Regions from separate parts of the Isoptericola hypogeus genome, predicted to be linked through region 1. Evidence: riboswitches for the same ligand, from Rfam matches in the RefSeq annotation. Region 1 holds a riboswitch; each other region holds the start of a gene.
The links. Region 1 has a riboswitch for cyclic di-AMP ahead of ABD254_RS14460 (C40 family peptidase). Riboswitches for the same ligand answer to the same signal wherever they lie in the genome.
Positions count from the first base shown of each region.

Region 1 (3,265 bases):
CGGGTTCTCGGCCTCGAACCGGTCCACGGTGACGTCCAGTCCCGCCTTGACGTCGGCCAGCACCTGCTCGTGGTCGATCTGCGAGGGCAGCCAGGCGAGCACCCCCGCGCCGCCCGCGAGCGGCACCCCGGCGACCGCGACGAGCTCCGCCCCCCAGACCTGCGACTGCGCGACGGCGTGCTTGAGCGCCACCTCCGCCGACGGGGACCCGTCGACACCCACGACGATGCGACGCACCTCGTGCACCACGTCGCCGTCGCGCCGGTCGGGGTCCGTCGACGCGCCCGACCCGGAACCGCGGTACGGCACGACGACCGTGGGGCAGTGCGCGTGCGCCGGCAGCGCGGACGAGACGGTGCCGAGCAGCCGCTCGGTGAACCCGCCCTTGCCCCGGGTGCCCACCACGGCCAGCGCGTGCTCCCGCGACTGCTCCACGAGCACGCCTGCCGCGTCGCCCGACGCGACCGTGGCCGTGACCGGGACACCGGCCCCGGCGACCCGGGCCTGGGCCTCCGCCAGGACCGCCTTGGCCCCCTCCTGGATCGCGGAGTCGTCGAGCGCGGCGTAGCCGCCGTCCAGGGAGGCCGCGGTGAACGACGGGAGCGAATAGCTGCACACGACGTGCAGACCCCACCCGGTGCGCCGCGCGTACGCGGCGGCCCAGTCGAGAGCGTGCAGGCTCGCTGCCGAGCCGTCGACCCCCACCAGGACGACCTCAGGACGTGTCATGTCGCGCCTCCCGTCGAACGAGCCCGCTGCGCCGCCTCACCGTCGAGACGACCGGGCACGTTCAAGCCTAGCGAAAGGTCCGCGCAAGGCACAGCAAAGCGCCGGGGAACGCGACGACCCCCGACGCTCCGTGCGGAGCGCCGGGGGTCGCGGCGTCGGGGTTGCCCGAAGGTCAGCCGGTGACGCGCAGGAACGTCGGGCTGGACTGCCAGATGTCCCGCACCCGGGTGTCCCAGCCGTCGGGCCGCGACGCGTCGATCTGCTGGCCGTTGCCGATGTAGATCGAGATGTGCCCCGGGGACCAGATCAGGTCGCCGGGCTGCGCCTCGGACGACGAGACGACCTGGACGTTCGAGGCGTAGCGGATCGCGCTCGACTGGTGCGGCAGGTCGATGCCGACCTGGGCGTACACGTAGGTGACCAGGCCCGAGCAGTCGAAGCCGCCGGGCGTGGAGCCACCGACGACGTAGGGCGTGCCGATGTAGCGCGAGGCGATCGACACGATCTGGGAGCCGAGCGACGAGGACGAGGCGACCTCGGGGACCTCGGTGCGCTCCGCGGAGCGCGACACCGTCTCGGTGGCGGTCTCCACGACCTCCTCGACGACGGGCTCCGGCTCGGGCGCCGGGGTGATCTCGGCCTTCTCCGCGACCTTCGCGGTGATCTTCTCGACGTCGACCTTGGCCTTGGCGTCGACCGCGACGACCGGAGCCGCCTGCAGCGCGTTCTTGGCCTGGTCGGTCAGGGCGCCGAGGTCGACGGTGTTGAGCTTGTTGGCCGCGTCGTGGTCGACCGGAGCGGCCTGCGCCGCGGTGGCGCCGCCGAAGGTCGAGACCAGCAGGCCGCCAGCGGTGGCGACCACTGCGGCCCTACGCCCTGCAGCGGCGGTACCGACGCTGAGCGGCGTGAGCGGACGGCGCGCGGCACGGTGCCGGGCGCGCGTGGTGCGTGCGTTCACGTGTTCCCTCTCCTGTCGCCTACGAGGTGAGCTGTCGGGTTCGGGTGGGAGAAAGCACCCGGCCGTCCGGGTCTGCCGTGCAGACCGACCCGTGCGGCTTCACCCCGAGGACACCGTCTCCGATGCCCGGAAGTGGGTCCCCCGCCCCTGCCTGGGGTTAAGGTGCCCGACCGGCGGCAGGGCTCGGCGTTCCGGTCGAGACTCACCAGATGGCCGGCGAGTGGTTGAAACCGTAGCGGACCCGGCCGTCAATGTCACGTTTCGATCACAGGAGGTGACCAGAGGGCACGAAAACCCTGTCCACAGGCCGTTTCCGGCCCCTCGGGAGGTCGCCGACCGGACGCGCCGACGCCCCGCCGCGCGGTGCGCGACGGGGCGTCGGTGGGGCCGCCGAGCGGCCGGTGCGGCGGCTCAGCCGACGCGGATGAACGTGGGGTTCGACTGCCAGATGGCGCGGTACTGGACGACGTCGCCCGGCTTGGGGGCGTCGATCTGCATGCCGTCGCCCGCGTAGATGGCGACGTGGCCCGGGGTCCACACCAGGTCACCCGGCTGCGGGTCGGAGACGACCGTGCCCGCGTAGCGCTGCTCCGAGGTGGTGCGCGGCAGGCTGATGCCGACCTGCGCGTAGACGTACTGGGTCAGGCCCGAGCAGTCGAAGCCGGACGGGCTGGTGCCGCCCGAGACGTACGGGACGCCGACGTAGCGCATCGCGATCGACACGATCGACGAGCCGTTGGCCGACGCGGGAGCCGCGGTCGAGACCTCCTCGCGCTCGGCCGAGCGCGACGCGGTGTCGGCCGACGTCGAGGTCGACTCGGACTCGTACGACGTCTCGACGACGACGGGCTCCGGCTCGGGAGCGGGCGTGATCTCGGCCTCGGACGCGATCTTCGCCGTGATCTTCTCGACGTCGACCTTCGCCTTGGCGTCCACCGTGACGACCGGGGCCGCCTCGAGCGCGTGCCGCGCCTGGTCGGTGAGCGCGCCGAGGTCGACCGTGCTGAGCTTGTGGGCGGCGTCGCTGTCCACCGGCGCGGCCTGGGCGGCGCTCGCGCTGGCGAACGTGGAGACGAGCAGACCACCGGCGGTGGCGACGACGGCCACGCGGCGACCGGCGTTGCCGTTCGTGGCGATGGCGATCGGACGGCGGGCGGCGCGATGCCGGCCGCGGGTGGTGCGTGCGGTCACGTGTCAACCTCTCCTGTCGCCTGCGAGGTCAGCTGTCGGGTTCGGGTGGGAGAAAGCACCCGGCCGTCCGGGTCTGCCGTGCAGACCGACCCGTGCGGCTTCACCCCAAGGACGTCGTCTCCGACGCCCGAAAGTGGGTCCCCCGCTCCTGCCGTGCGGTGTTCCGTGGGAGCTCGGCCGGTGGCAGGGTTCGGCGTCCGTCCGAGCGCCCGCCAGATCGATCTCCGGCGAGCGACCCCGACCGTACCGGATGAATGCCCGCGATGTCACGCTCCGGTCACGACACCCGTGGCATTCCCGCGCGACCTGCGCGGGGACGGCCTCAGCGGGCCGCGACGAACAGGTGCTTGGCGAGGTCCTCGGGGAGCTCCAGGACCACTCCCGAGC
Region 1 is NZ_BAAAPM010000005.1:396,360-399,624, reverse strand. It holds gene ABD254_RS14465 (universal stress protein) at 1-729, opposite strand, end outside; gene ABD254_RS14460 (C40 family peptidase) at 902-1,591, opposite strand; cyclic di-AMP (ydaO/yuaA leader) riboswitch at 1,688-1,862, opposite strand; gene ABD254_RS14455 (C40 family peptidase) at 2,099-2,878, opposite strand; cyclic di-AMP (ydaO/yuaA leader) riboswitch at 2,882-3,049, opposite strand; gene ABD254_RS14450 (iron-dependent transcriptional repressor DtxR) at 3,201-3,265, opposite strand, start outside.

Region 2 (3,265 bases), on a different contig from region 1:
GACTTCGCGTACACCTCGCCGGCGCTGCGCGAGCGCGTTACCGGCGTCGTGATCGACCGGGACGAGCGCAAGGGCAAGGGCGCCAGCGACCACGTGCCGGTGATCGTCGACCTCGCCGACGCCGCGACTCCCGCGCCGCGGGGCTCCCGCGCGTGAGCCCGCACGAGCCGCCGGCCCCGGAGCCGGACGTCCCGGAGCCGGACGCCTCGGGATCGGCGGGGCCCGACGGGCCGACGTTCGCCTCGCCGACCCCGCCCGGCGCGCTGCCCACCGCCGGCCTGGACGACGTGCGCCTCCCGCCGCCGGCGGACGACTCCCCCACGGCCGCACGGCCGAACGACGGCGCGACGCCGTCCGGCGCCGGCCCGGCCCCGACGCGCCGTCCCCGCCGACGGGCCGCCACCCTCGCCGCGGGCGGGCTCGTCGCCGCGCTGCTGGTGGCGACGGGTGTCGCGCTGGGCGTCGACGCCGCCCGGGACGGCGCGTGGGCGCCGGTGTCCGCCGACGTCACGGAGCCGCGCGAGGTGAACGCGGTGCAGCTCGTGCTCGGCTCGTGCGTGGCCGACCTGCCCGCCGACGGCCCCGTGGGCCGCGTCCTGGTCGTGCCGTGCACGGACCGCCACGAGGCGCAGGTCGTGGGCCGCTCGGACGCCGAACCGGGCGCCGTCTGGCCCGGGGCGGACGACGCCGCGGCGGGCTCCGCGCGGACGTGCGGTCCGGCGCTCCTCGGCCCCGAGGGACGCGAGGAGGCCGACGCGCTGCGGTTCGTCGTCTGGGCGCCGACGGAGGCGTCGTGGGAGGCGGGCGACCGCGCCGGGCTGTGCCTCGCGGCGGCCACCTCCGCCCGGTCGGGATCGCTCTTGTCCTGAGCGCCCGCCGTCAAGCCCGTGACAGTGACGTTCGACACACTGTTGCCTCCGGCTGGCGTGCCGGGATGTCCCCAGGATGTCCGGCTCGTCCTGCACGAATGCCGACGATCGGCGCCGACATCTCGACACGCCGCTCGTTATCGGAACGTGACCCCGGGGGCGTCGGCGGGTTAGCGTCCCTCGACCGTCCACGACGCCCGTGGGCGGCGGCCAGGACGCAGCCGAGTGCTGCCGGCGTCCCGGCGACACCTCGAACTCACGGCAGCAGCGGGAGAACCAACATCGACCGGGCACCACGACGACGAAAGTCGCCGGCACGGTCTAGGGGTTAAGCCGTCCCCGGACGGCGGGCCACCGATCTCGGCCTCATCCGACAGCTCATCTCGCAGGCTCGAGAGGTCAATACTCATGCCCACTTCCCTCGATCGCGCGCGCCCCGGCACTGCCGCCGTCGCCGCGTCCCGCCCCCGACGTGCCGTCGTCGCCCTCGGCCTCGTCGCCGCCCTGACCGGCGGCGGTCTCGTCGCCCAGGCCTCCGAGGCGTCGGCGGCCCCGGCGTCCACCACCGTCCACACCGCCAAGCCGCAGCCGCACACGGCGTTCACCGCCAGCAAGCGGACCATCAAGCAGGGCGCGGGTGCCGCCGCGCGGCCCGTGTACAAGGTCGCCGTGAAGCGGTCCGGCGACGCCGTCTCCGGGCGCGCGAAGCTCGTCATCAACGGCAAGGTCGTGGCCAACCACAAGCTCAAGCACGGCAAGTCGTCCTTCAAGCCCTCGTGGAAGAAGTACAAGGCCGGCAAGAACCGCGTCCGGGTCTACGTCGACCCGAGCAGCAGCATGCTGCGGGGCGTCTCCACGCGCACCCTCCCCGTGCAGGCGAAGAAGAAGGTGAACCGCGGCGCCAAGATCGTGGCCGTCGCCAACGCGCAGGTGGGCGACCGCTACGTCTACGGCGCGTCCGGCCCGAGCGCCTTCGACTGCTCCGGCTTCACCAGCTACGTCTACAAGAAGGCCGTCGGCAAGTCCCTGTCCCGCTCGTCCTCCGCGCAGCGGACGCAGGGCCGCCAGGTCTCCCGGTCCAGCGCGAAGCCCGGCGACCTCATCTGGACGCCCGGCCACGTGGCGATCTACATCGGCAAGGGCAAGCAGATCGAGGCCGCCCGCCCCGGCGTCGGCGTCGTCAAGCGGCACATCTGGCAGGACAACCCGCGGTTCATCCGCATCTGACCCCACCGGCCACGGGCCCAGCCGCAACGAGCGTGCTGACTCGTTCCTCAGACGATCCGTTCGAGGAACGAGTCAGCACGCTCGTTGTCCTTCTGGGCCAGCGCCGGGGCGGGATCAGCCGGTCGCGGGGACCTGCGCGCGCGGCGTCACGACCAGCCCCGCCGCGTCGGGCTCGCGGTCCACGACGACGATGTCGCCGTCCGTGACCTCGCCCGCGAGCAGCCGCCTGGCGAGGCGGTCGCCGATCTCGCGCTGCACCAGGCGGCGCAGGGGCCGGGCGCCGTACGCAGGGTCGAAGCCCTCGAGGGCCAGCCACTCGCGCGCCGCGTCCGTGACCTCGACGCCGATGCGCCGGTCGGCGAGCCGGCGCGCGAACGCGTCGACCTGCAGGTCCACGATCCGGCCCAGCTCGTCGACGTCCAGCGCGTCGAAGACCACCACGTCGTCGAGCCGGTTGAGGAACTCCGGCTTGAACGACGCCCGCACCGCCGACATCACGGCCTCGTGCTTCGCCTCGTCGTCCAGCGTCAGGTCCACGAGGAACTGCGATCCGAGGTTCGACGTCAGCACGAGGATGGTGGAGCGGAAGTCCACCGTGCGGCCCTGGCCGTCGGTGAGACGGCCGTCGTCGAGCACCTGCAGGAGAAGGTCGAAGACCTCGGGGTGCGCCTTTTCCACCTCGTCCAGCAGGACGACGGAGTACGGCCGGCGTCGCACGGCCTCGGTGAGCTGGCCGCCCTCCTCGTAGCCGACGTACCCCGGGGGCGCGCCGACCAGGCGGGCCACCGCGTGCTTCTCGGAGTACTCCGACATGTCGATGCGCACCATGGCGCGCTCGTCGTCGAACAGGAAGTCCGCGAGCGACTTGGCGAGCTCGGTCTTGCCGACGCCCGTGGGGCCGAGGAACAGGAACGAGCCCGTGGGCCGGTCGGGGTCGGCGACGCCGGCCCGCGAGCGCCGCACCGCGTCGGACACGGCGCGCACGGCGTCCCGCTGGCCGATGAGGCGCTCGCCGATGACGTCCTCCATGGCCAGGAGCTTCTCGGACTCGCCCTGCAGCAGGCGCCCGGCGGGGATGCCGGTCCACGCGGAGACCACCTCGGCGATCTCGTCCGCGCCGACCTTGTCGGCGATCATCGGCGCCTCGTGGGCGGCCTCGCCCGCCTCGG
Region 2 is NZ_BAAAPM010000003.1:1,085,745-1,089,009, forward strand. It holds gene ABD254_RS07160 (exodeoxyribonuclease III) at 1-156, shown strand, start outside; gene ABD254_RS07165 (septum formation family protein) at 153-869, shown strand; cyclic di-AMP (ydaO/yuaA leader) riboswitch at 1,113-1,276, shown strand; gene ABD254_RS07170 (C40 family peptidase) at 1,278-2,096, shown strand; gene clpB (ATP-dependent chaperone ClpB) at 2,211-3,265, opposite strand, start outside.
Region 2: it holds a riboswitch for cyclic di-AMP, as region 1 does, so the genes downstream of both, ABD254_RS07170 (C40 family peptidase) here and ABD254_RS14460 (C40 family peptidase) in region 1, are expected to answer to the same signal.

Region 3 (3,265 bases), on a different contig from region 1:
CGATGGGGACCAGCGGCCGGGCGATGCGGTCGGCCAGGCGTGCGCGTTCGCCCTTGCGCGCCTGCGCCTCTTCGACGAGGCGCACGATCGTGGTCAGGGAGTTGTCGCGCCCGTCGGCGGTCGCCTCGACCTGCAGGGTTCCAGTGCCGTTGATGGAGCCGGCGGGGACGAAGTCGCCGGGACCGACCTCGACCGGGATGGACTCTCCGGTGATGGTCGAGGTATCCAGGGAGCTTCGCCCCGAGGTCACGACGCCGTCGGTGGCCAGCCGCTCGCCTGCGCGCACGACGAGTAGGTCGAGCTCGCGCACCTGGTCGGCGGGGATGTCGATATCGCCCGACAGCCGGGAGATACGAGCCGTCTCGGGCATGAGGTCCAGGAGCGCGCGCAGTCCGTGCCGTGCGCGGTCCATGGCGCGGTCCTCGAGGGCCTCCGCGATCGAGAACAGGAATGCCAGCGCGGCCGCCTCGCCGACGTGACCGAGCGCCACGGCGCCGACGGCGGCAATGGTCATGAGCAGCCCGACGCCGAGGCGCCCGCGCAGCAGGCGTCGCAGGGCGCCGGGTGCGAACGTCCAGGCGCCAGCGAGCAGGCTCGCGGCCTGGACGACGACGGCGGGCACCTCGAGGCCGCTCCACTCCAGGACGTAGCCGGCGGCCAGCAGGACTCCGGAGACCGCGGGCAGCAGCAGTGCATGGTCGCGCCACCACGGCGTGAGCTCTTCTCGCGCGTCCTCCTCGTCGTGGCTTTCGCGGGCTGACCCGTCAGCGCCAGTCGACGACTCGACCGAGCCGGTCGTCCCCACCGCGGCAGGCGCGGAGCCCAGAGCGAGGAGCGTGGGACGGTCCTCGGGCTCGTCGGGGCCGCAGCACTCGCGGCTCATGCCCCGACCTCGCAGGCGGTGCAGCCGGGCACCTCGCACAGCGGGTTGGCGCACTCGCGCCCGTCGCGAACGTCGAGGACGACCCGCAGGAGCTCTCCGAGCGCGGCGCTCAGGTGCGGGTCGGCGATGGCGTACCGGGTGCGGCGCCCGTCGGGTTCGGTGAGCACGAGCCCGCATCCGCGCAGGCATGCGAGGTGGTTGGACACGTTGGAGCGCGACAGGTCCAGGCTCGCCGCCAGGTCGGCGGGATACGCCGGTCCGGCCAGCAGGCGTTCCAGGATGCGCGCCCGGGTTGGGTCGCTCATGGCCCGGCCGAGCCTGCCCATCACCTCGATGCGGTCGACAGTGTTCAGCATGCGATGAACAGTACATGGAGGGCTGTATCGATGGCCAGGGTTGGCCGGCCCCGATGAGCGTGAGTCGAGCGGCGTTATCTGTTTGTGACTTCTCGGGTCGTCGTCGGGTACATTCGCTCCACCTCGCAATCGCGGGGTGCACGGGCGGGCGCCGAGCCCTGCCGCCGCTGCGTGCTGATCAACTCCCGGCAGGGACGGGGGAACCACATTTCGGGCGCCGCAGGTCGGCGCCCTCGGGGTGAAGCCACGCGAGCACGCTCGCTGGCCGGGTCAGTCTCCGACCCGAATCCGACAGCTAACCTCGCAGGCGCCAGGAGATATCGATGCGCGTTTGCGTTCACCCGTGCCCTGTGCCCGAATTCCATCTCGCGCCCGCCGCGGGCCGACAGCTGTGCGGTCTCGCATGAGGCACGGCCACACCATCCCGCCGAAGGGCCGACAGGCCCGCCCGCCTCGCAGCCGCGCCGCACGCGGCCGACATGCCGAAGGCCGCAGGCCCGGTACGCGAGCCGGCACCCGCCTCCTGGGCGGCAGCCTCGGCGTCGCCGCCATGGTCGCCACGACGGCAGCCTTTGCGATCACCACCGGCGAGCCTCAGCACGCCCACGCCGAGACGCTCGGGCAGAACGCTGACATTCAGGCACGGGGAGCGAGCGAGGCCTCGAAGCCGGTCAATGCCGCCCCGCCGATCGTCGTCGACCGGTCCGCCAAGATCTCCAGGACCGAAGAGCGACTGAAGATCAAGATCGAGCCGGCACCTCCCGAGCCGAAGCCGGCCTCGTCACCGCGGGCGGCCTCGGACGCACCCCAGGAACAGGATGCTGCCGCCGCGACTGACAACGGCGGGGCGCTGCCCGGCTGCGACGTCGCCGTCGATGAGGGGTCGGCCAACGGGCAGGTCCCGGACGACCAGCTGTGCTCGCCCTGGGATGGAGCGGAAGAGGTGCGCGCGGACGCCGCCGAGGCGCTGGTTGAGCTGAACGACGCCTACGTCGCCCGGTTCGGCGAGTCGATGTGCATCTCCGACGGCTACCGGTCCTACGACCAGCAGGTCGCGACCAAGGCGGCAAAGGGCTACCTCGCCGCCACACCGGGCACGTCGAACCACGGCTGGGGCCTCGCGGTCGATCTGTGCGCCGAGACCTACGCCGGGGAGCGATGGGACTGGCTCGCAGACCAGGCGCAGGCCTCCGGCTGGGACAACCCGGACTGGGCGCGTCCAGGCGGCTCGAAGTACGAGCCGTGGCACTGGGAGTTCGTCGACGCCGTCGCGGCACAAGAGTCCTGACCCGGACGCCTGCGCCCTGACGGACTGTGATCGACGAGTCAGGTTCACGCCTTAGGATCCCTCTCGCCATGGTTGCCGCGACCCGACACCCCGCCGCCACGACCGCAGCGCGGTGCGTGCTTGGGATCATGCTGCTCACGCTCGCCTGCGTGCTTGGCCTGACAGTTGCCGACTCGGCTTCGGCGAGCCCGGCGGCGATGCCGAACCCCGGCGTGAGCATCGCGGCCATGCACGGCACAGGCTCCGGGATCGGCGCAGAGCACGGGGCGGCACTCGTCGAGCACGCGTCAGCCGGATCGGCCGCCGGTCACCACGACGGCGGCCTCGCCCTGCTGTGCCTGTGTGCGCTGATCGTGGCCACGACGCTGCTCACGGCGCACCGCAGTCCGCTGCGCCGCTGGACGACCGAGATGCCGCATCCCGGCGGGCTCCGGTGGAGAGCGCCCGACGTCTGGCAGCCCGCTCGGCCGGACCCGCGCAGCTGGGGTGTCAGCCGGACGTAGCGGTCCCGAGCCGCCGTGCGAGCTTCCGCGCACATCGCACGGCCCGGGCGTGACCGCCCGCGTCTCGGGGCGCCGCCAGTGAGGCCTTTCAGCGTCCCGCGAACGAGGAGGCCGGTTCGTCGACCCCTGCCCCCTCGAGCCCCCGGGATCGGCTCCGCCGTGCGCTGCCGCCACCCCTTCGAACGACGAGGAACCCATGACCACTCGCCGTGTCCTGCAGTCCGTACTTGTCATC
Region 3 is NZ_BAAAPM010000009.1:393,937-397,201, reverse strand. It holds gene ABD254_RS19825 (heavy metal translocating P-type ATPase) at 1-883, opposite strand, end outside; gene ABD254_RS19820 (ArsR/SmtB family transcription factor) at 880-1,239, opposite strand; cyclic di-AMP (ydaO/yuaA leader) riboswitch at 1,402-1,563, shown strand; gene ABD254_RS19815 (M15 family metallopeptidase) at 1,790-2,527, shown strand; gene ABD254_RS19810 (hypothetical protein) at 2,656-3,030, shown strand; gene ABD254_RS19805 (DsbA family protein) at 3,227-3,265, shown strand, end outside.
Region 3: it holds a riboswitch for cyclic di-AMP, as region 1 does, so the genes downstream of both, ABD254_RS19815 (M15 family metallopeptidase) here and ABD254_RS14460 (C40 family peptidase) in region 1, are expected to answer to the same signal.